3 regions of the Porphyromonas sp. C0041D3 genome follow, and region 3 is predicted to be linked to each of the others. Evidence: riboswitches for the same ligand, from Rfam matches in the RefSeq annotation. Region 3 holds a riboswitch; each other region holds the start of a gene.
The links. Region 3 has a riboswitch for cobalamin ahead of AC1EKE_RS04525 (alpha/beta hydrolase family protein). Riboswitches for the same ligand answer to the same signal wherever they lie in the genome.
Positions count from the first base shown of each region.

Region 1: it holds a riboswitch for cobalamin, as region 3 does, so the genes downstream of both, AC1EKE_RS03470 (DUF5074 domain-containing protein) here and AC1EKE_RS04525 (alpha/beta hydrolase family protein) in region 3, are expected to answer to the same signal.
Region 2: it holds a riboswitch for cobalamin, as region 3 does, so the genes downstream of both, AC1EKE_RS02625 (putative transporter) here and AC1EKE_RS04525 (alpha/beta hydrolase family protein) in region 3, are expected to answer to the same signal.

Region 1 covers NZ_JBWPWJ010000003.1:228,429-235,949, forward strand. The annotation lists gene AC1EKE_RS03450 (30S ribosomal protein S16) at 1-276, opposite strand, end outside; gene AC1EKE_RS03455 (IMPACT family protein) at 410-1,033, opposite strand; gene AC1EKE_RS03460 (HAD family hydrolase) at 1,026-1,652, opposite strand; gene AC1EKE_RS03465 (S24 family peptidase) at 1,649-2,710, opposite strand; cobalamin riboswitch at 2,826-3,037, shown strand; gene AC1EKE_RS03470 (DUF5074 domain-containing protein) at 3,164-4,318, shown strand; gene AC1EKE_RS03475 (TonB-dependent receptor) at 4,333-6,369, shown strand; gene AC1EKE_RS03480 (hypothetical protein) at 6,366-7,521, shown strand, end outside.
Region 2 covers NZ_JBWPWJ010000003.1:21,297-28,817, reverse strand. The annotation lists gene AC1EKE_RS02655 (L,D-transpeptidase) at 1-135, shown strand, start outside; gene AC1EKE_RS02650 (murein L,D-transpeptidase catalytic domain family protein) at 350-1,054, opposite strand; gene AC1EKE_RS02645 (hypothetical protein) at 1,126-1,581, opposite strand; gene AC1EKE_RS02640 (hypothetical protein) at 1,865-2,116, shown strand; gene msrB (peptide-methionine (R)-S-oxide reductase MsrB) at 2,222-3,334, opposite strand; gene AC1EKE_RS02630 (lipocalin family protein) at 3,315-3,929, opposite strand; gene AC1EKE_RS02625 (putative transporter) at 4,017-5,696, opposite strand; cobalamin riboswitch at 5,798-5,994, opposite strand; gene AC1EKE_RS02620 (GIN domain-containing protein) at 6,092-6,889, opposite strand; gene AC1EKE_RS02615 (TolC family protein) at 6,914-7,521, opposite strand, start outside.
Region 3 covers NZ_JBWPWJ010000004.1:178,210-185,730, forward strand. The annotation lists gene gldE (gliding motility-associated protein GldE) at 1-363, opposite strand, end outside; gene AC1EKE_RS04505 (single-stranded DNA-binding protein) at 400-834, opposite strand; gene hisS (histidine--tRNA ligase) at 838-2,199, opposite strand; gene AC1EKE_RS04515 (nitroreductase family protein) at 2,227-2,784, opposite strand; gene AC1EKE_RS04520 (riboflavin synthase) at 2,794-3,411, opposite strand; gene AC1EKE_RS04525 (alpha/beta hydrolase family protein) at 3,519-4,865, opposite strand; cobalamin riboswitch at 5,120-5,324, opposite strand; gene fumC (class II fumarate hydratase) at 5,594-6,988, shown strand; gene AC1EKE_RS04535 (transglycosylase domain-containing protein) at 7,074-7,521, opposite strand, start outside.

The DNA.
Region 1 (7,521 bases), on a different contig from region 3:
GCCCTTGCGGACACCTCCACGGAGGTGCTTCATCATCATCACGCCCTCGCGGGAGAGGATGCTGCGTACGGTATCTGAGGGCTGTGCACCCTGCTCGATCCAGTAGAGTGCGCGCTCAAAGTTGAGATCCACGACGGCGGGATCGTTATTGGGATTGTAGGTGCCGAGCTTCTCGATGAAACGACCATCGCGCGGTGCTCTACGGTGTGTGACGACGATCGAGTAAAAAGCATAGGCTCTGTGACCGTGTCTCTGCAGTCTGATAACTGTTGCCATAATCTATGGGTATAAAAAATAAGTGTACTGTGCGTCCCACGGTCTCTCCGAGAGGTTCACGACCTTGGAGGTGAAACGCGAGGGCAAAGGTACGACTTTTCGCCCTAGCGTCCAAGGTCCTCAGCGGGCGATGTCACTCCTCCGCCTGATCGATCCGCAGGTAGTAGTGCAGCTTAGCCGCCTCGAGGAAGAGCGGTAGCCGCGCGTCCTCCACCGCCACCTGCCAGATGTACCCCTCGAGATCGGAGGTGGAGTCGATCGTCTCTACCTCGTAATCCCGCAGGAGCATCATCACGGGATTGATCTTGTCGTAGGGGAAGCGGAGGGCGAGGTGAGTCGTGAGGATCGTCTCCTTATGAGGGGCATCGGCGAGGGCGAGCTCGGCGGCGGTGCGGTAGGCGACGATCAGGCCGGAGGTGCCGAGGAGCTTGCCACCGAAGTAGCGGACGACGGTGACCACCACCCCCGTCAGACCGAGTGCATGGATGCGCCCGAGGATCGGCTTTCCGGCTGTGGAGGAGGGCTCTCCGTCGTCGCTGCACCGCTCCTCGCGCTCCCGGATGCCCACCACATAAGCCCAGCAGCAGTGGCGCGCATCGTGGTACTTTGCCCGCTCCTCCTCGATCACCGCCATAGCCTCCTCGACCGTCTCCACAGGCACAGCGCGCGAGATGAAGCGACTGCGTAGCTCGGTGTAGAGACCGGCGCCCTCGGCCGTGAGGGAGCGGTAGGAGGTGATGGGGCTTGGCTCACTCATGGGACAGCAGTCTCTCCAGGGCGGGACGCCAGTCGGTCCCATTCGCCGGTCGTAGGGTGGTCAGCCCCAGCGCCCGGGCAGCAGTCACGTTTTCCTCCCGATCATCGATGTAGAGGGTCTCTCGGGGGTCGAGGTCGTTTTCGTCCAAGATAAGGTGGTAAAAGCGGGGGTCGGGCTTCTTGATGTGGAGGAGGTGGGAGGCGTAGCATCGCTCGAAGTAGCTCTCCAGCGACTCGCCCGAGGGGAGGAAGTGGGGCGAGAGGTAGAGGTCGTAGAGGAAGGCATTGGTATTCGTGGCGAGAAAGAGGCGGTAGCCACTCAGCTGAGTGCGGAGGTAATCCAGCTTGTAGAGCTCTACCTCACCCGCATAGCCGGCAAGGGCCCATGTGATCTCATCGATGGTGAGGTCGTGGCCGTAGGTGGTGCGGACGATGTCGCGGAACTGCTCCTTAGTGATCCGACCGACCTCTAAGTCGGGGAATAGCCCCTCCCGGGGATAGGGCGAGAGGAGCCCACGAGCCTCGACGAAGCCGAGCCGGTCGAAGCGCCGGACGCTCTCCGCAGGGCGGTCGATCAGGAGCACACCACCGAGGTCAAAGATGATGTTGTGGATACTCATACGGTCAGACGGCGAGAGACGATCTCGATGACATTATATATAGCCACTATATCCTCCACGTGGAGGTCAAAGTCGTGGTAGAAGGGATTGAGCGAGTGGAGCCTGAAGAGCCCCTGCCGAGGGTCTTGGCCGATCACCTGCTTGATGACGATCCCCTCAGAGCGGGTGACGAAGATGAAGTAGAGCCAGTCGCGCGTGTGGAGCCCATCGAGCCAGTAGTCCCTGTCGACACTGCGTGCCAGCACGCGGTCGCCCTCAGAGAGACCTTTGCTCGAGCCGTCGTCCATCGAGTCGCCCTGCACCGTAAATATCCGGTAGATGCCCCGGTAGTGCCGGTCCACCGGCACCTCGATCATCCGCACCCCATCCGGGTCGGGATCGCCAAAGCTGGTCAGCGTGCCGGCGACGGCGGGGTCCTCCACGAGAGGGAAGCGCATAGTCTGCGAGGGGTGGTATGGGAGAGCGGTGCTCTTGGCGAGGGCCTCCTCATCGAGGATCTCTATCGGGCTTGCCGGTGCCTCCTCAGCCGGCTCCGGGGTGCTGAGCATCGGCTCGATACCGGTATAGAGCCACTCCCTGCGGTACTTGGGGAAGCGCTCGAGGATCTTATCGAGCGTCGCATCCTGCGGGCGCTGTCCGTAGCGGGTGATGCGGAAGAGTGTGGAGGCGTTGCTCAGACCCACCTCCTTCGTCATCTCACTATAGGTCAGCTCCTCCTGCTCCATGACATGAGTCACTCGGTCGCTACGCGTAGGGTACGGAGAGGTGGAGAAGACCTCCCCTCCCGCAAGCATCTCTCCCTCACCATCGACGAGCCAGGGGCGGGAGAAGATCCCGTCGAATGCGTCTAAGAAGTCGTCGATCAGATTGACCGACATATAGGTCCCCCCACGCGAGAGGGCCGAGCGGATGGAGCTCCTATTGCCCCCCATGCGGAGAGCCACATCATCGGTCGTCTCCACAAAGTTGTGCGACCGGAGGTAGTCGTAAGCTCGGACCATCCGGTCGTGCTGACCCTGACGGATCTCAGCGGTGTCGTTTTTCTTCACGATAGGCATCTTACTTATATACAACCTTGCAAATATAGTTATATTCCGCGACCAATCCACCCCCTTTGGTCCGATGGCAGGGGCGGTGCGTTTTTGGCAAAACGGATAATAATGGCTAAACTTGCGCCCTCGTAGACTATTTGGTGTCCTCCCGCTCGGGCTCTCCGGACAGGAGGATGAAAAGGGAATCAGGTGCAAGACCTGGGCAGACCCGCTGCCGTAAGCTCCATAGAGAACTCCACTCACACTCTACTCTCCACTGTTGCCCTGTAGGCAATGGGAAGGATGCGAAGGGAGGGAGCAAGCCGGAAGACCTGCCGTAGTCTTAAGAGTAAAGTGCTTCCGGGGAAAGGAGCCGTGCTTGAGTCGCAATCGACCGACCCGCTGTCGGATCCACGCCATCGCTGCGCCTGCCATTCATCCTACCCTCTCTCCCGGTGATCGCAATAGCTGTAGAGAGATATGAGGATACGAGTACAGGCAATGGGATTGCTGGCGGCACTGCTCTCGGTGGTGTGCGCCTGCGACAAGATCCCGGAGCTCCCCTCCTTCGAGGGCGAGGATGGCAATAAAGCGGTGATGATCGTGGTGAATGAGGGTCTCTTCACCACCAATACCGCCGCCCTCTCGGTGATCTACGCCGATGGGACCGTCCACTACGATGTCTTTAGGGCGGTCAATCAGCGTCCTCTCGGCGATGTGGCTCAGTCGATGGCTGAGATCAATGGGCTTTACTTCATCGCTATTGACAACTCCCGCCGGATCGAGATCCTTGACCCCAAGAGCTTCCGGAGCGTCGGGTCGATCCGATACAGTCGTGCCGGCTCCCCTCGCTACATCACTCCCCTGACCGATAGTACTGCCGTTGTCTCTGACCTCCACAATCAGCTCGTCACGATCCGCACTCGCCCGCCCTACCGAGAGCTGGAGTACATCGAGCTACCATTCTCCTCCTCCGGCATCGAGCAGATGATCACGGTGGGAGGCAAGGTCTTCTGCACCTACATAGACCGGGGTATCGCAGTCTTTGATGCAGCCAAGTTTCGTCTCAGCACCATGCGACTGATTGACGAGGTCTCTGTCAGCTGGTCGCAGTCGACAGCGAAGCCGGTGGTGGATCACCGGGGGAGGATCTGGATCCTCTCTACGAAGCGAGTGGACGGCATCGAGCTGCCACGACTCAGCTGCATCGACCCGGTGGCTGAGGAGGTGGTGGACGAGCTGCTGATCCCGATCAAGAAGAGAGGCGACCTGAAGAGGGGTGACCTCATGGGGATGCCGGGCTACAATCGGATCGACATAGACCCCTCCGGCCGGCGGATCTACCTCAGCCTGACAGAGGCATCGGAGGACAACCCGGGAGCAAAGACTCGCCCACTCCAGGTGATCTATGCTATGGACGTGGACTCTAAGGAGCTGACACGCTACCTGCCGCTTCCCGAGGTGAAGCTGATGTACGGCATGAGTGTCTCACCCGAGGGGAAGGTGTGCATCTGCGACTGCCTCGACTTCACTGCCCAGAGAGGCTATGTGCGCGTTTACTCTCCTGACCGAGGTGAGGAGAAGAGCTACAAGGTGGCAGTCTACCCCAACTTTGTCTTTTTCCCCAAGTCATAATTAACCGAGTCATGATGAAGCGCCTGCCACTTCTCCTCCTCCTGCCCTTCCTTGCTCTCCCCACTCTACTCGCCCAGGATAAGGTGGAGCAGGAGGGGACTCTCGCTGAGCTCTTCGTCTATCAGCGGGCGATCACGAAAGAGAAGGAGATCAATGCCGGAGCCAAGGTGGAGCAGATCGCCCCGGCTACCATCGAGCTCTTCCGCTCACGCTCTCTCGCCGAGCTGCTGGCTGACAATACCGCGGTACACATCAAGAGCTTCGGTATGGGCGCTCTCGCCACCGCCTCCTTCCGCGGCGCTGGCGCGTCACAGACACGGGTGATGTGGAATGGCATCGACCTCACGCCGGCGATGTCGGGGATCTTCGACTTCTCCCAGATGCCCACCTTCTTTGCCGACCGCGTCTCACTCGTCTATGGCAGTAGCGATGCCACCACAGGTAGCGGTGCCATCGGTGGCAGCGTACGGCTAAGCACCACCCCGATGTGGGACGGGAAGCGGGCACTCACCCTCTCCGGCGAGTATGGATCCTATGGCACCTATAGCGCTATGGCATCGGCAAGGTATGGGACCGATCGCATATCCGGCAAGACGAGGGCCTTCCTCCGCCACTCTGACAATAACTACAGCTATCTCAATAAGGTATCCTCCGCCGATGCTTACCTCGAGCAGCGGAGCGATGCACGCTTCACCCTTGGCTCGGCTATGCAGGAGGGACACTTCCGCCTCGGGGAGAGCTCTTTCCTCTCCTCCGCACTCTGGTACCAGCAGGGGACGCGGATGCTGCCACAGCCCCTTGGCGTGGAGACGACCGTGCATGAGCGACAGGGGGAGACCAATCTCCGCGCCTACCTCGGACTGGATCACAGGGCAGGGAAAGGTCAAGCGGAGGTCAAGGCAGCGTATATCTACTATAGGATGAGGTATGACCGATGGTTTGACAATGATTACTTTGACCCCCAAGGCAATACCAATCTCTCCCACACCATCCACCTGAGCGGACAATACCGCTACCGCTTCAGCGACCGCCTACACGCCTCCACCACCCTCACCTACCGACACGATATCGCCCGCGCTGAGAGCTACCGCGAGGATGTGGTGCGGGTGCCTGATGAGAGTGGCTACGAGCGTCCGGAGCTGCCGGCACCGGAGCTAATCCACCGCTCCACACTCTCCTGGGCGAGCGCCGTGAGGTGGCAGTGGGCCGACCACTGGCTCGCCGACGGACGACTGATGATGGAGCTGGTGGACCGACGTAAGCCGGTGGTCACCTACTCCCTCGGCATGACCGGGACGCTTCTCCCGGAGCGCCTTCACCTCCGCGGTAGCGTCGCCTACAACTACCGCTTCCCGACACTCAACGAGCTCTACTGGCGACCCGGTGGCAACCCCAAGGTGCGCCCCGAGCACGGACTCTCAACCGACCTGACTCTCTCCTACCGACAGCCACTCGGCAGCCACTGGCACATAGAGAGCGAGCTCTCCCCCTATCTCCTCCTGATCGATGACTGGATACTCTGGCTGCCGATAGACCCCGAGTCGGGAGCCTTCACCAAGGGAGGCTCACAGAATCAGTGGCTCTGGTCGCCCCAGAATAAGCGCAACGTCCTCTCCTCTGGGCTGGAAGCGATGGCGAAGCTCTCCTACCGTCACGGCAACTGGGGCGGTAGTGCAGCCTTTAATTACTCCTACACCGACTCCCACTCCCGCAAGAGCGACGTCCGGGACGACGGTGCCTACCTCAAGCAGATCCCCTACGTCCCTCGACAGAAGTGGCACCTGACACTCTCTCTCGACTACTCCAAGGCTTTCCTCTCTCTCACCACCTCCTACGTGGGGGTGCGGTATGTGACGACGGACCAGAGCTACTTCACCTATCCCTACAACGTCACGCAGCTCGCCCTCGGCTACACCTGGGTGCTGCGGAGTGGCGTCACCCTCTCTCCTCAGCTGAGAGTGGATAATCTCTTCAACACCTACTACGAGTCGACGCAGTACTACCCGATGCCGCGTCGCAACCTTCTCGCATCTATTCTTATCACGCTATGAGTAAGTTTTCCACCACTTCGCTCCTCCTGCTACTCCTCATCCTCTTCCCGGCGTGCGGTGACGAAGGGACGTCTCCCTCCCCCACCCCCACCCCGGCAGGCAAAGACCTCACGATCTCTATCTCAATGCCTGAGGGCATCATACCGATAGAGGGGCTGAGGGTAGGCATGACCTACTACCTGGACGAGTCACAGAGTGTGGAGGTAAAGCTCTCCCAAGGAGCGAAAAGTGTCACGATCTCGCATCTCTCCCCGACAGAGGTAAAGGGCTCCGCCAGAGAGGCCACTATCCGCATCCCTCAGGGCAAACTATCAACGATAGACAGGACAAAAAAGTATCAGCTCACACTTCGCCTCACCGGGGCGTCACCGGAGGAGCGCCCACGGATCATGGAGCTCGACCCGAAGCAGCAGCGGTCGATCCTACACATCATGGATCTGATGCCCGTAGAGATGGAGGGAGAGGGAAGCTTCCAAGGCGATAGCATATCACTGACACTGACCCAGAGCAAGGAGCAGAGCATTGTCCTCCTCCGACTGGTCAATGTCACTAAGGAAAAGAAAGCCACAGAGAGGATCACCCTGGCGACAGCAACGGAGAGGCTCACCACCTCACCCGCTACCAAGAGTCTGCCACCTAAGTCTCAGATCAAGCTCCTCGCACTACTGACCCGCCCCTCAGAGGCGACGCTGACCATCGACAACGTCTCCGACAAGATTGACGCCCCTCGCCTCTCACACCGTGGGTCCGTCACCGCAGCCTTCATCGGGGATCGCTTCTCCTGCACCGTCCCGGAGGCCGAGGTCCCCGAGGAGGCCAATACGACCAATGGCGGAGATCCGCTCTTCAGCGCTGAGGACATCACCTACTGGGTAGGGGAGGGACCTAAGCAAGCGGCACTCGTCATTGACTGGCACGACGACCGACTTCCTCACGCCCTCGTCTGGGGCTACAGATGGGAGGGAAAGGTGACTGCAGAGCAGATGCTCCGCGATGTGGTGACGGCTGATCAGCAATTAGTGCTACTCACCTCCCCCTTCAGCAGCTACGGCATCGCCTGCACGGGGATCGGCTATCTCCCGAAGAAGCCGGAGAAGAAGGTCGAAGTCCTCATCGACGACATATCGGTCGATGAGGTGTCACCGCGGATCT
Region 2 (7,521 bases), on a different contig from region 3:
AAGATACGCGAGTGGAGCCCCAGCCTCGGCACCACGCCGCGCTCCCATATGTGTGTCCGCAATGCCTCTAGCCACGCCAAGTTTGTCTACGACTGGGCACCGCTCCGCAATTCGCTCGTCGTCGTGATCGAGTGACACGGGGAAAAAAGCTCCCGCCTGAGCGCATACACTAATACCGATATTAGACGCGTCTAATATCGGTATTAGTGTTTTCTTTTACCGGTATTAGTGAATTCTTTTACCGGTATTAGTATTCGCTCACACCTATAGTTGTCCCAGGGCTGGTCAAGGGTGGGCGTATAGTGTTGAGATAGAGTAGGGTGGCTTCCTTAGGCGGGGTCGAGGGCGGTTAGGAGCGCTGATTGCGACTCTCGCCGTAGATGTAGAGCACGCTGCCACCCTTGATGGTGTCGATGATCGGACGATTGAGAGCCGGTGGCAGGGCGGGGCAGCCCCAGCTGCGCCCCAGTCGTCGCCCGCCACGGCAGACCGATGGGTCGGCGTAGGCGGCACCGTGGATCACGATCGCCCGGGCGAGGGCATTGTCGTTGACTCCCTTCTCCAGCCCATTGAGCCGAAGTGAGTAGCCATTCTTGCCGGTGTAGGTCCCCTCGGTGAGGTAGAGCCCCAGCGAGCTCTGATGGCTCTCGGGGCGATTGGAGAATCGGGTGGCGTAGAGGTCGCCACTATTACGCCCATGGGCGACGAGGGAGTGGAAGAGGAGCTTCCCCTCCGCCATGTCCAGCACAAGGAGCCGCTCCTCATTGGACGGCTTCGTAAAGTCGATCAGTGTGAGGATCTCCTTCTTCCGGTCCTTGATCCGGCAGTAGCCGTCGTAGGCCTTGCGAAATGCTGCCTCATCCACCCAGGCACTCAGCCCCAGCTGGTCATAGATCACCTGGCAGCTATCTGTATGTGCGACCAGTATGGTGTCGGCGGTCGGGACCTGACTCTCCTCCTCGCTATCGTGAGGCGAACCTGCCATGAGGAACAGCAGCGCTCCGCACAGCAGGGTCATAGTCAGTACCGATATTGTTTTCTCTCCCTTCTTCATCACGGGGACAAAGGTACCACATTCTTCTCTCGGGATCACTCCCCGGAGAGCTAATCTATCTTAACTCTCACTTATGGCGTCACTTGACGCTGTAGCGCCAGCATATCGCTGAGGTACTCGTCCAGGATCTTCCGGACAAATCCTGGGGAGCCCTCCACCATCTGCTCCACCCGAGGGGGCATCGACAGAGTCAGTAGCTGTCCGCTGATCTGCACCTGAGTCTTGTAGTCGGGATCATCGGGGTGCTCTACATCGGAGATGATGTAGCGTCGCCCATCATCGGTACGATAGGTGAAGTCTCCCCGACCCTTGTAGTCCTTGAAGATCGACTTCACGCTGTACTCGTAGTACCCTGCCTGTGCCGAGGTGAAGTGATAGGAGATGTACCCCTTTGCCCCCGTGTGGTCAAAGGTGGACCTCCACGTGGATCCGCTCAGATCCTGCGCCTGCAGGACGGTCGGTACAGCCCCTATAATAAGGAGCGGGAGGAGGATGTGGACTCTGATGTAGGTGATAAGCTGTTTCATAATGCTGATTCTCTTATACTACTATGATGGGATGTAGGGACATAGGTTTGATCGGCTTCCCCGGTAGAGTGTTATCATTTGTTGCCGGGCACTATACCCCCTATGGAGGGGTAGGGACCCTTTAGCCCCCCTTGTTTACCCTATCGTGCGATGCTCGAAAGGCTGATCCAGACAGGGATTGCGAGATTTTCTCGGGGAAGTGTTTGCTCAATTGAAAATTAGATGTAACTTTGTCCCCGAGTATAGGCAATATTTTACACACTTAAAAGATAGATTTAGAATTATGAAGAAGATTATCGCTATCAGCGCTGCCGCTGTATGTATGATGATGGGTCTTGCTTCTTGCAACAAGACTGAGAACCAGCAGAACGCCGACCAGGCTAAGGAGCAGATCGACCAGAAGGCTGACGCCCTCAAGGAGCAGGTTGACCAGAAGGCTGAGCAGGCTAAGGAGGTTGTCGATGAGGCAGCTGACAAGGCTGACAGTCTCGCTGCAGCTCAGACTGCTAAGGAGGCAGAGCAGGCTGTTAAGTAATTAACACCCCCTGTCGTCGGTACATAGCCGACCATAATACAAGGAGAGCCCCGCACGGACCAAGTGTCAGTGCGGGGCTCTCTCTATCGGTATACGCCGGGTGGGCTATCTCTCGAGTAGGTGCAGGTAGTCGCCGTAGCCCTCGCGCTCCATCTCCTCCTTGGGGACGAAGCGGAGGGCAGCGCCATTGATGCAGTAGCGTAGACCGCCACGCTCGCGAGGACCGTCGTCAAAGACGTGTCCCAGGTGTGCCTCGCCCAGCTTGCTCCTCACCTCCGTGCGGCGCATGCCGTAGCGTAGGTCAGTCCGCTCCACGAGGAGGCTGTCGCTGATCGGTCGGCTGAAGGCGGGCCACCCGCAGCCGCTATCGTACTTGTCTGAGGAGAGGAAGAGCGGCTCCCCCGTGGTGACATCGACGTAGATCCCCTCCCTAAACTCCCGGTCGTATGGGTGGCTGAAGGCACGCTCCGTGCCGCCCTCCTGCGTCACCTCGTACTGCAGGTCGGTGAGGCTCTGCTGCAGCTCTTTCTTGCTCTTACGGCTAAAGCGGGGCTGATTTGCCTCGCGTGCTTTCCGGAAGAGGGCAGAGGAGATGTGGCAGTAGCCGGAGGGGTTTTTCTCCAAGTAATCCTGGTGGTACTCCTCGGCGCGGTAGAAGCTCCGGAGCGGCATCCCCTCCACCGCTATCGGCTTGCTGTACTGCGTGCGGAGCTGATCCAGTGCAGAGGTCACCACCGGCTCGTCGGCGGGGTCGCTGTAGTAGATACCGGTGCGGTACTGCGTGCCGCGGTCGTTGCCCTGACGATTGACCGCCGTCGGGTCAATGGCGAGGAAGAAGGTCTCCAACAGCTTTGCCGTCGACAGCACCTCCGGGTCGTAGACCACCCGAACCGTCTCGGCGTATCCCGACTTGTCGCCACAGACGATCTCATAGGTGGGGTCTGGGGTATCGCCATTGGCATACCCCACCTCCGTCTCCACCACACCGCGGATCTGGCGGAGGAAGTGCTCCGTCCCCCAGAAGCATCCGCCGGCGAGGTAGATCTCTCTTACGCTATCGCTCATCGCTTGCTCTGTCATAGCCCCCTCCTCTCCGCTCCCTCGGGCTGATAGACAGCTGCCGGTCAGCAGGGAGAGTAGGAGAAATGGGACAGTGAGGAGCCTTGACGTCCTCACTGACCGGAGGGGGAGTAGTCTCTCAGTCGTCCGTCTCCTCATCCTCCTCGTCCTCCGGATCTTCCTCCGGCTCCACGGGACGCTCGCGGGTGCCCTGCTCGACCCAGACGAGCCGGTCGGTGTCGTAGCCGAGCGCCTTGGCCTTGGAGACGAAGAGCTCCTTCACCTCCTCCGGCATCTCCATGGTGCGGGAGAGGAACCATACGTAGTCGGTATTGCGGCCGACGACGAGCGCATAGCGATAGTCCGGGTCGAGCTCGACGACGTTGTAGGAGCTGTAGAAGGGACCGAAGAAGGAGACCATCAGCCGCGCCACGTCAGGATCCTCGATCGGCTTAGCCCTGCCGATGGAGTCGCTCCAGCGCTCCCTCTTGCAGTCGTAGCCACTATTGACGACCCGGATGGTGCCGTCGTCATTGAGGGAGTACTCGGCGGTAGTGTTGTCGAGATCTTTCTCGAAGCGTGAGTCGAGGCGGGCGATCTCGTACCACTTGCCGAGATAGCGCTCCAGGTCAAAGCCTCTCACCGGCCAGGCTCCCCGGGGCAGCCCCATCTTTTTCCAGATGTAGTAGTAAGCAGCAGCGCCGGCTGCGGCAGCGGTGCCCGTAAGGGCTATAAGTAGATTCTTTGCTTTCATTGTCCTATTGGTGATATAGTTATCTTATCCTTGTCACCCAAAGGTACCAAGAATGCAGCAGAAACAGAGAGATCCCCACGCCTACCCTCAGCTCAGCAGCAGGACCATCCACTGGGCCGCCATGACGCGGACGAAGAGGGTGAGGGGGTAGATGGTGGCGTAGCCGACGGAGGGGATGTTATTCTTCGTCGCGTCAGGGGTGAGTGAGAGCGCCGGGGCAAAGGTCATGCTCCCCGCCACGTAGCCGAGGAGGGAGAAGTAGTCCAGCCGGAGGCAGAGCCGCCCGATGATCAGCGTGACCCAGAGCGGGATCATCATCATCAGCGCCGCATAGCCCATCCAGACCAGTCCGCCGCTTGCGATTTTCTCCACAAAGCTCTCGCCCACGCTCAGCCCGACGCAAGCAAGGAAGAGTGCAATGCCCAGCTCGCGCAGCATGTGATTGGCGCTCTCGGTATTGTGGGTATTGAGGCGAAAGTGGGTGCCAAAGTTGCTCAGCAGGATCGCTGTCACGAGAGTCCCGCCGGCAAAGCCGAGCTTGACCGGCATCGACATCGAGGGCAGGTGGATCTGGAGACTACCAACGATGACACCGATCAGGATCGTCAGGGCGACGATGAAGAGATTGGGCTGGCGGAGGGTCTTGCGTGAGTTGCCCAGCACCTGCTCCACATGCTTCACGTCCTCCTCGTGCCCGACGACGATCACCGTGTCACCTACCTGGAGCAGCAGCTCCGGTCGCGCCATCAGGTAGACACCGGCGCGGTAGACTCGCGTGATCGAGGCATTGTAGAGGGAGCGGAGCTTCAGGCTGCCGATGCTCTTCCCATTAATCCTATCTCGGGTGACGAGGCAGCGGTGTGAGACCACGTCGGTCGCCCCTCGTGTGATCCACTCCGGCTCCACGAGCGGCACCTCCCTGCCGAGGAAGGCGCAGATCGTCTCCTTGTCGCTCTCGTCGGAGATCACCATCAGGCGGTCGCTGAGGCGGATGATCGACTTCGGTCCCGCCATCTCCACCTCTCCGGTGTCGTGGTGCATGATGCGGGAGATCACGACGTCGTACTTCTCCAGCACCGACTTTGACTCGTAGACGCTCTTGCTGTCCATCCAGGGGTTGCTCACCTCGAGGGTGTAGACCACAGCATCCCTGTGGGCGGCACGCTCCCGCTCCTCTATCTCCTTCTCCTCACGAGGGACATCGATCCGGAACACCCACTTCAGCAGCGACATCGTCAGGATCATCCCGAGGATCGCCACAGGGTAGCCGAGGGCGTAGCCGATGCCGACATCCCCGAGGGCGGCGCTGCCGACGGCGCGGGCGCTCTCCTGCGTCGCTGCGAGGGCGGGTGTATTCGTCACCGCACCGGAGAGGATGCCCATCAGCGTCGCCATAGGCGTCTGCGTCACTCGGTAGAGGACGTAGGAGACGATGAGGGAGAGGAGGATCGAGAGGAGAGAGAGGAGGTTCAGCCGCACGCCTCCCTGACGGAAGGTGGCAAAGAATCCCGGTCCCACAGTCATGCCGATGCCGAAGATGAAGAGGATCATCCCCGTCTCGCGGACAAAGGAGAGCACCTGAGGATCGAGCCGAAGCCCCAGATGCCCGAGGAAGATACCGGTGAAGAGGACCCAGGAGACGCCGAGGGAGAAGCCTCCGAGGCGGATCTTGCTGAGTAAGACGCCGATGGTGAGCACCAGGGCGAGGATGAATACCGAGGAGGCGATGTCCCCGGCCCAGAGGAGGTTGCGTACTATCTCGACCATAAGCTTGTGCTGCTGAGGGATGATCGAGTAACGCCTGATTGTCTGTTCATAACTTTAACTCCCGAAAGAAATTGTGTGACTAATAAGGGCTTATCATCGGGGCGCATCCCGGGTCGCAAGTCGGTCTTCTGACTTATCTCTGCCGCATCAGCGCCTTCCCGAGGAGCGTTGCTCCCAGTGGCTTGTCGAGGCCGATCGGCTATTGCGTGAGACTTACAGCAGCGGGTACTGTACCGGACTCTCACCGGTTTCCCCACCTCCTACAGTGGAGGTGTTTACTTGCAGCACGGGGTGACCCCCTTGGCGGTGCAAAGATAAGAAATAAAAGGAGAGCCCGCTCCCCCTTTTTACTCAAGGGAGAGCAGGCTCTCGCCGGATGATCCTTTTGCTCGTCCTTACTTCGTCAGTATCTCGATGTCGCCCTTGCCGTCGCGGGTGATGTTGCGGCGGTCGGTGCAGCGGATGGTGATGTCGGAGGAGAGGTCGGCATCGAGGGTGCCACCATTCACCGTGAGATCACTACCATCCACCTCAGCGCCTGAGGAGGCGGAGATGCTCACGGTCTCGCCGGTGCCGGAGAGGGTGATGTCACTCCCGGTGCCGGCGTGTATGTCAGCGAGGCGGAAGGAGCCGCTGTACTCGATCTCACCCCCGGTGGTGGACTTGAGCTTCAGCGTCCTCTGCTTGCCGGAGAGGTAGAGCTCAGCCCCGGTGGCGGCAGTGGCGATCACTTCTTGCGCATCACCGGTGAAGAGCAGTTCGCCCCCGGTGAAGCTCTTCAGCTCCAGTCGGGCGATCTTAGTGGGGCGATAGTTCTTGTCGATATGCAGCTCAGCACCGGTCTCCGCCTTCAGAGCAGTGAGACTATTGAGATCGGTGAGTGTGACGACGGCGAGATAGGTGTGGTCGTCGTCTTTGATGGTCCCAAAGGAGGGCTTCATCGAGATCCGGAGCGACTTCTCCGAGGCATCGGTGGAGCACTTGACCTTGTCGAGGTTGTAGACGTAGAGGTCCACCTTATTCTCCGTGCCGGGACGGAGCACCACCTCAAAGCCTGTGGAGGCGGTTATGTCGGTGGGGCAGTAGTCAAGGGTGATGGTCTTGTCCGGCTGCTGGCCGGGCTTCTGCGCCTCTGCAGTGGCCAGTCCGGCGAGCAGGGCGAGGGAGACGAGTAGGTATCTGAGGGTATGCATAGTGTTTGGTATGTTATAAAAGGGTTATCTGGGCAGTGTGCCGGTGAGGTAGTAGGTGAGGTTGATCGAGCGGAGGAGGCGGGTGTAGACGCTCTGGAGGTACTGCGACTTGGCTCCGATGAGCTTATTCTTGGACTGCTCCCACTCGTAGGCGGTGATGCGACCGGCATTGTACTCCTTCTCGGTCATGTCGAGGGACTCCTGCGCCACCTCGACATTGTCCTTAGAGAGACGGTAGGACTCCTCTGCCTTGCGGAGATCAGCGGTGGCGAGGGTGATATTTCGCTGCTCGCTAAACTGCTGCTGGATGAGCTGTCCGAGAGCGCTCTCCCGCTGCAGCTCCGCCTGACGGACGGAGGCGCGGACCTGACCGCGATTGAAGATCGGGATGGAGAGCGAGAGACCGATGGTGTACTGACCATTTGACTTGAGCTGGTCACCGAAGGACTTATTGGGGATCTCGTCACCGAAGTAGTAGAAGTAGCCATTGGAGTAGCCGCCGGAGAGGCTTAGGCGAGGCAGGTAGCCAGCCTTGGCGCGCTTGACATCGTAAGAGGAGAGGTCGTATCTCAGCTGAGCGAGGCGGAGGGAGGGATTGGTCCACTCCGGGGTGGCATGGTAGGGCGACTCTC
Region 3 (7,521 bases):
GAAGCCGAGCGTACGCGCATGGGAGAAGTCCAGCGTCTGATTGACGACCGAGTCACTCAGCATCACGATCGCCGTATTGACGAAGTTATTGGAGATCAATATCGTGCTGAGCATATACTCTCCATGCTCCAGCAGATAGATCACCTTCTTGTCCCGCTCCTCCTTAGAGGATTTCAGCTCCTCCAGTTGCGATGGGGTGAGGGCGAAGTAGGCCACTTCCGATGAGGAGCAAAAGCCACTGTAGTAGAGACAGACTGCGATCAGTACCAGAGTAATGACCAGCGTCACGATGCCCTCCGGTCCCAGCGGGATCACGCCCACGCCCTTTAGTAGCCCGCTACTGATGTATTCGATGCCTTCCAAGGATAAAAATTGCTATGCTGTCTATCATCGGGGATGTCAAAAGGGCAGACCTGACTCAGCATCCTTACTGAGCGTCTCTCTATAGTCTGCGTAAGGCGAAGTGATTAACTCCTCTTGAGGGGTCACTGTCTTGGGCTGAGGCTTAGAGATGAGAGTGACCTGCTCAGCAATGATCATCGCCTTGCGATTGTATCTATCCTCTCCACTGCGGTACCTCTTATAAGTCAGTCTGCCGACCACCCGAACCTTATACCCCTTACGGACGTGGGCCTCCACATAGTGAGCGGGCTCCCGGTAGCAGACGACGTCATGCCAGTCTGTCACCGCTCCACCCGGAGTGTCGGGGAGGAGACTGTCTGTCGCCACGCTGAATGATGCCATGCAGGTCCTCTCATCCAGGTAGCGGATCAGCGGGTCATGCCCCACGTTGCCCTGCAGCTCTACCCTGCAGTATGTATCGCTGTCACCCATGACTCACGACCGGAGGAGAGCTATCAGCTCCTCGGTGGTATAGCTCTGCTGCTCACCCGACTCCATATCCTTGACGCTAATGGTATGTTGCTCGATCTCGTCATCGCCGATGAAAGCAACGTAAGGGATCGAGAGTGCATTGGCGTAGGACATCTGCTTCTTCATCTTCGCATCGTCCGGGTAGACCTCCGCCGTGATCCCCTCACTGCGGAGCACGCCGAGTAGGGGAAGGATGTAGTCCAAAGCTTTCTCCCCAAAGTTGATGAAGAGCAGCTGCGTCCCCGAGTGGGTCGACTCGGGATAGAGATCCAGCGCCTCGAGTACGTCAAAGATCCGCTCCGCACCGAAGGAAATCCCCACACCGCTCATACCACTCTGCCCAAATACTCCTGTGAGATTGTCATACCGACCTCCACCGGTGATGCTCCCCATAGGGGTGTCGAGCGCTTTCACCTCGAAGATTGTCCCGGTGTAGTAGTCCAAGCCGCGTGCCAATGAGAGGTCCAGCCGAACCTCATTTTGCAGGCGACAGTGGTGTAGCTTGTCGAGGATGTAGGTCAGCTCCTCCACCCCCTTGCGACCCACCTCGCTCTCGCAGAAGAGGTCGGCGAGCTTCTCCAGCTTCTCCTCATTGCTTCCCGAGATACCGAGGATCGGCTTTAAGCGACTGATCGCCTCCTCGCCGATGCCCTTGCCACGCAGTTCCTCCTCGACACCCTCCCAGCCGATCTTCTCCAGCTTGTCGATGGAGACGGTCAGGTCGATGATGTTCTCGATCCCCAGCTGCTCGCTGATGGCAGTGAGGAGTTTCCGATTATTGAGGAGGATCACGACCCGCACGCCCAGCTTGGCGAAGACGGTATCGATGATCTGTGTCAGCTCCACCTCATGCAGGAGGGAGTCGGAGCCGATCACGTCGGCATCGCACTGGTAAAACTCGCGGTACCGACCCTTCTGGGGGCGATCCGCACGCCATACCGGCTGTATCTGGTACCGCTTGAAGGGGAGGGTGATCTCATTACGGTGCTGCACCACATACCGAGCAAAGGGGACCGTTAGGTCATACCGCAACCCACGATCGCAGGCTCGGGAGGCAAAGTCAGCCGGATCGATCGTCAGCAGCTCCTGCCGGTCGAAGTCCTTGAGGCTGTCGCCCGAGTTGAGGATGCGGAAGATCAGCCGATCCCCCTCGTCGCCATACTTCCCGAGTAGGGTGGAGAGGTTCTCCATCGCCGGCGTCTGTATCTCGCGATAGCCATAGAGCCGGTAGGTGCTGATGATCGTATTGAGTATGTAATTGCGCTTCGCCATCTCCTCGGGGGAGAAGTCACGAGTGCCCTTGGGTATGCTTGGTTTCTGAGCCATAAATGATGTTGCTACAGAGGGATGAGGTTAGTACGTATTATAGGAGCGGATCTTGTCCATCTTCTTCCTGGTCTTGGGTCGCATAGGGTCGTCGGAGTAGCCGAGCGACACCACCAGCTGGACCGTCTTCTCCCGAGGTATCCGGAGGATGTCCTGGATCTTCTTATTATCCACCCAGCCTATGACGCAGGTGTCAAGCCCCTCGCTGCGTGCTGCCAGCGTGAGATAGCCCACGGCGATACCGATGTCGATCCGGGAGAAGTGCTGTTTCTTGAGGAGGTTTCCTACTTTTGCCGCCACATTGGCTGCCTCCTCGACTACGACGATGAGCGCAGGCGCCTCCTTGGCGAAGGTGTTCATTGATGGGAGTAGGGGGGAAGTGAGGCACTTCGCGACAGCGACCTTGAGCTCCGGATCATCAACGACGATGAAGCGCCAGGGTTGCGAATTGGTGGCAGATGGTGCCAAGTGTGTCAGATCAAGTATGCGCTCGATTGCCTCACGTGGTACCGGCTTATCGAGATACTTGCGAGTACTCTGGCGCGACTGGATCAGCTCGCTGAGAGGGTTGCTGTCGGGGTCCATGGGAGAGGGTTACTGACGGAAGGTGATAAGCTTGGCGAGGTACTTGCCGATGATGTCAAACTCAAGATTGACCCGCTTCCCCTCAGACAGGTCACCAAAGTTGGTGATTTCCTTGGTGTAGGGAATGATGGCGACCTTGAAGGTGTCTCTCTCGGAGTCCACCACGGTGAGGCTGACGCCATTGATGCAGACAGAGCCCTTCTCCACAGTGGTGTAGCCACGAGCTGCCATCTCGTCAGTGACACTGTAGCGGAAGGTGTAGTAGGTGCTTCCACCCACATCCTCCAGCCCGATGCACTCGGCAGTGGTATCGACATGCCCCTGGACGATATGCCCATCGAGGCGACCATCACTCCTCATGCTCCGCTCCACATTGACCCGATCACCGGGCTTGAGGTCGCCGAGGTTGGAGCGCTCAAGGGTCTCCTGCACCGCGGTGACTGTGTAGCTCTTCTCCTCAGGATGGATTGAGACAACTGTCAGGCAGACTCCATTGTGCGCCACGCTTTGGTCTATCGCCAACTCGTCCCAAAAGGGGACGGTCAGGGTAAGGTCCACATTGGTACTATTGTGAGGGTGATCCACGCGGAGCACCTTTGCCGTTGTCTCGACTATTCCGGAAAACATATAGAGGATTACTTACTGATAACTATCACTGATAGTGCAAATTTACCCAAAAGGCATTACCTGCCCAATTCCCCCTCCTTGATCCACTCCGTCATCATCTCCAGAGCCTAGCTCGAGAAGCCGGGCTTGAGGTGGACGTACTCGCCCGGGAGACCGGTGCTGCAGGGTAGAAAAAGGTGATTGAGCCCTGCAATCTCTTCTGTCGTCACACCGGAGGATGCTGTCGCAAGGCGCTTGACTGCGCCGAGATTGTCTGACGCCTCCACCTGCATATCCTTACTCCCATTAAGAGCCAGTATCGGGCAGGTGATCCGCGGAAGGAGGGCGGAGGGATCGCTCCTGAGGAACTCCTTATAGTATGGTGTGGAGGTCGCATCAAGCATCGATCGGAAGTACCTGTCGCTGAGCACCATCGCTCTCGTGCCGGCTCGCTGCTCCTCGCGGACCAGCGGTAGCACCCTCTCGAAGTAGCCCCGCATCAGCGTAGAGTCCTCCGCCCGGGTGGTGGAGTGGTAGGCGAGATCCTTGAATGTCCTACTGGTAATCTTGGCGAAGTCCTCCTTTGACTCGGGGGAGATCAGGCTTGACATCATTACTACATTCTGGTATGTGATGACCTCCACACCTGAGGTCCCCGGGGCGGCAAGCAGCACGATGAAGTCAACGTCTGCCGGACTCTCTGCTGCGATACTCTCGGCTATCAGTCCTCCCTCGCTATGGCCTATGAGACCCACCCTCGAGTAGCGTCCCGTCCCTCGGAGGTACTCAAGTGCCGACTTGGCATCTGCCACGAAGTCACTCAGCATAGAGACTCCGAATGCCCCCGTAGACTCGCCCACTCCTCGCTTGTCATACCTCAGCACGGTGATGCCCTGCCGGGTGAGGTAGTCGGCTATGTCGCGGAGGGGCTTGTGTGGTCCCAGCTTCTCGTCCCTATCATTAGGTCCACTGCCCGCTACCAAGACCACTGCGGTAGAGCTCTTCTGCTCGCTAGGCTCCGTCAGTGTGGCAGCGAGGGTCACCTCTGCCGAGGGGATGGCAAGCTCGGTGGAGAGGTAGGGGAGGTCGTCCTTGGGCTTGCTCTTCCGGTACGCACCTCGTATCAGATCCAGACGGGTGGTAAACCCCTGCTGAGAGAAGTCTCCCTGGATCGTATCACCCTCGAGCTGCCCGCTATAGCTGGCACCGATGGTGCGGCTCTGCCAGCTGAGCATCCGGCTATCGGGGCTAAAGCTGATCTGATCCACTGGGATCCCTTGTGCCCCCTGCTCAGGGCTGTCTAGGGTGGCGGAGTAGCCATCGGCCCCCTCAGTAATGTGGAGCACAAGCGGCAGGCTGTAGGTTGGTGTGACCTGCAAGATCCCATGCCAAGTGTCGGCGATCTGAGCCTGGCAGGAGAGCGCAAGGATGGAGAGCGCAAGGATGGAGAGCGCAAGGATGAAGTAGTTTCGCATCGCTATGAATAAAGTGAGTCAGTAAAACTAATTGACCGAAAGGTACAAAAAAAGGAGAGGCCGCCACCGTCGGATGTCGGTGACCGCCTCTCCTAAAAGTGCATGGACTCGATCCGCTTCACAGAGGGTCGTCATCACTCAGTATGAATTACCTGACCACACTTGGGATAATAGTCGCTGATAGCGAGTCAAAAATTGGAAAATACAGATGGACTACATCCTTTCAGTGGCACCGCTCCAGTCCTCGGGAGCGATACAAAATGCACGTGACGGCAGGTTTTCTGGCTTGTCTCTCGGCTCGTCGCCTTCCCATACTCCTCCGAGGAGGACCACAGTGGCATCACTTCGAGCCGATCGGTTGGAGACTTACAGCAGCGGGTCTGCACAGGACTTGCACCTGTTTCCCTCTTACTCCGATGAGCGAGTGTCCATCGGATCACCGTCACCGCAAAGGTACATTTTTTCTCTTCATTGTCACCTCCATTTCGCCCATTGGACCGGCTGATTTCTTTTACCGATATTAGATGTCACTAATACCGATATTAGTTGCGCCTAATATCGGTAAAAGAAATGCCCCACATAGCGAGCCACTTTCCGCTCACAATTAAGAGTGCAGTCTGACCGGTGGAGCAAGGATGGTGGGACTGCTTTGCGAAAGACTCTATTTTGGGTAACTTTGGAAGAAAGTTAGGTAAGTACAACGCTAATAGAAAATAGTCAAGCCAATTATGGAGTATCGTATCGAGCATGACACCATGGGTGAGGTGAAGGTCCCCGCTGATAAGTACTGGGCTGCTCAGACGGAGCGCAGCCGTAATAACTTCAGGATCGGTCCCGCAGCCTCTATGCCTCACGAGATCGTCACTGCCTTCGGGTATCTGAAGAAGGCGGCCGCTTATGCCAATTGCGAGCTGGGGGTCCTCCCTCAGGAGAAGCGTGATCTCATCGCTCAGGCGTGCGACGAGATCATCGAGGGCAAGCTGGATGATCAGTTCCCTCTCGTCATCTGGCAGACCGGTAGCGGCACGCAGTCCAATATGAATGTCAATGAGGTGGTTGCCAATCGCTGCCACGTCCTCAATGGTGGCAAGCTGGGCGAGCCGAGCCTGATCCACCCCAATGACGATGTCAATAAGTCTCAGTCCAGCAACGACACCTTCCCCACCGCGATGAGCATCGCCGCCTACACCAAGGTGGTACAGCATACTCTTCCGGCGGTGAAGAAGCTCCAGAAGAGCCTCGAGAAGAAGGCTGAGGACTTCAAGGACATCGTCAAGATCGGGCGGACCCACCTGCAGGATGCTACCCCTCTGACGCTCGGACAGGAGTTCTCCGGCTACGCAGCACAGTTGGGCTATGCGGTTAGAGCGATCGAGGCGACCCTGCCGCACCTCGCCGAGCTGGCGCTAGGCGGGACGGCCGTCGGCACCGGACTCAATACGCCCAAGGGCTACGCCGAGCTGGTGGCCAAGTACATCGCAGACTTTACCGGGGAGCCCTTTGTGACGGCGCCCAATAAGTTTGAGTCACTTGCCGCTCATGACGCCGTGGTGGCGACTCATGGGGCACTCAATGGTCTTGCGGCCTCTCTCTTTAAGATCGCCAATGACATCCGTCTCCTCGGCTCCGGACCTCGCTGCGGCATCGGTGAGATCCACCTGCCGGAGAATGAGCCGGGCTCCTCGATCATGCCCGGTAAGGTCAATCCTACCCAGTGTGAGGCGATGACTATGGTTTGCGTGCAGGTCTTTGGCAATCAGACCACGATCACGATGGCCGGTGCAAGTGGCAACTACGAGCTGAATGTCTTCAAGCCGGTCATGGCTGCCAACTTCCTCCAGTCTGCTCAGCTGCTTGGTGATGCCTGCCTCTCACTGGAGGAGCACTGCGTTGCCGGCATTGAGCCAAATAGGGAGCGCATCAATACCCTGCTCAATAACTCTCTGATGCTGGTCACGGCACTCAATACCCACATCGGGTATGAGAAGGCGGCTAAGATCTCCAAGGCTGCATTCCACAATGGGACCACACTCCGCGAGGAGGCTGTAAAGTCCGGCTTCCTCACTGCCGAGGAGTTTGACGAGTGGGTCCGCCCGGAGGATATGGTGGGAAGCCTTAAGTAATAGGGGACCCTGCTGATCCGAAAAAAGTCGGATCTCGCACTTGATCAGGTGCGGGATCCGACTTTTTGGTACTGTCCTCTACCGATTAGGAGAAGAGGTCGTCGATCTCCTTGGGGGCTTGCTGTTGGTGTGGCTCTGTGACATCCTCTCTGTCGTACGCGACACCTGCAGCATCGTCTCGGCGACATGGCTCAAAGCCCTCGGGGAAGGTAAATTTTAGCCCAGGATCAATGCCGAGGGAGGTGTCCTTCTGTAGCTCCTTGTCTCCGTAGATCTTCTGGAAGAACCTCGCCACCACCGGCAGTGCCAAGCTCGCGCCCTGACCCATGCGCATGCCATCGAAGTGGATCGATCGGTCCTCACCACCTACCCAGCAGCCGGTGCTGAGCTTAGGGGTAAAGCACATAAACCATCCGTCCGAATGATTCTGTGTCGTACCGGTCTTCCCTCCCATATCGGCATCGATGCCGTAACGGAAGCGCATCCTGCTGCCGGTACCGCCATTCATTACTTCACGCATCATATAGAGCGTC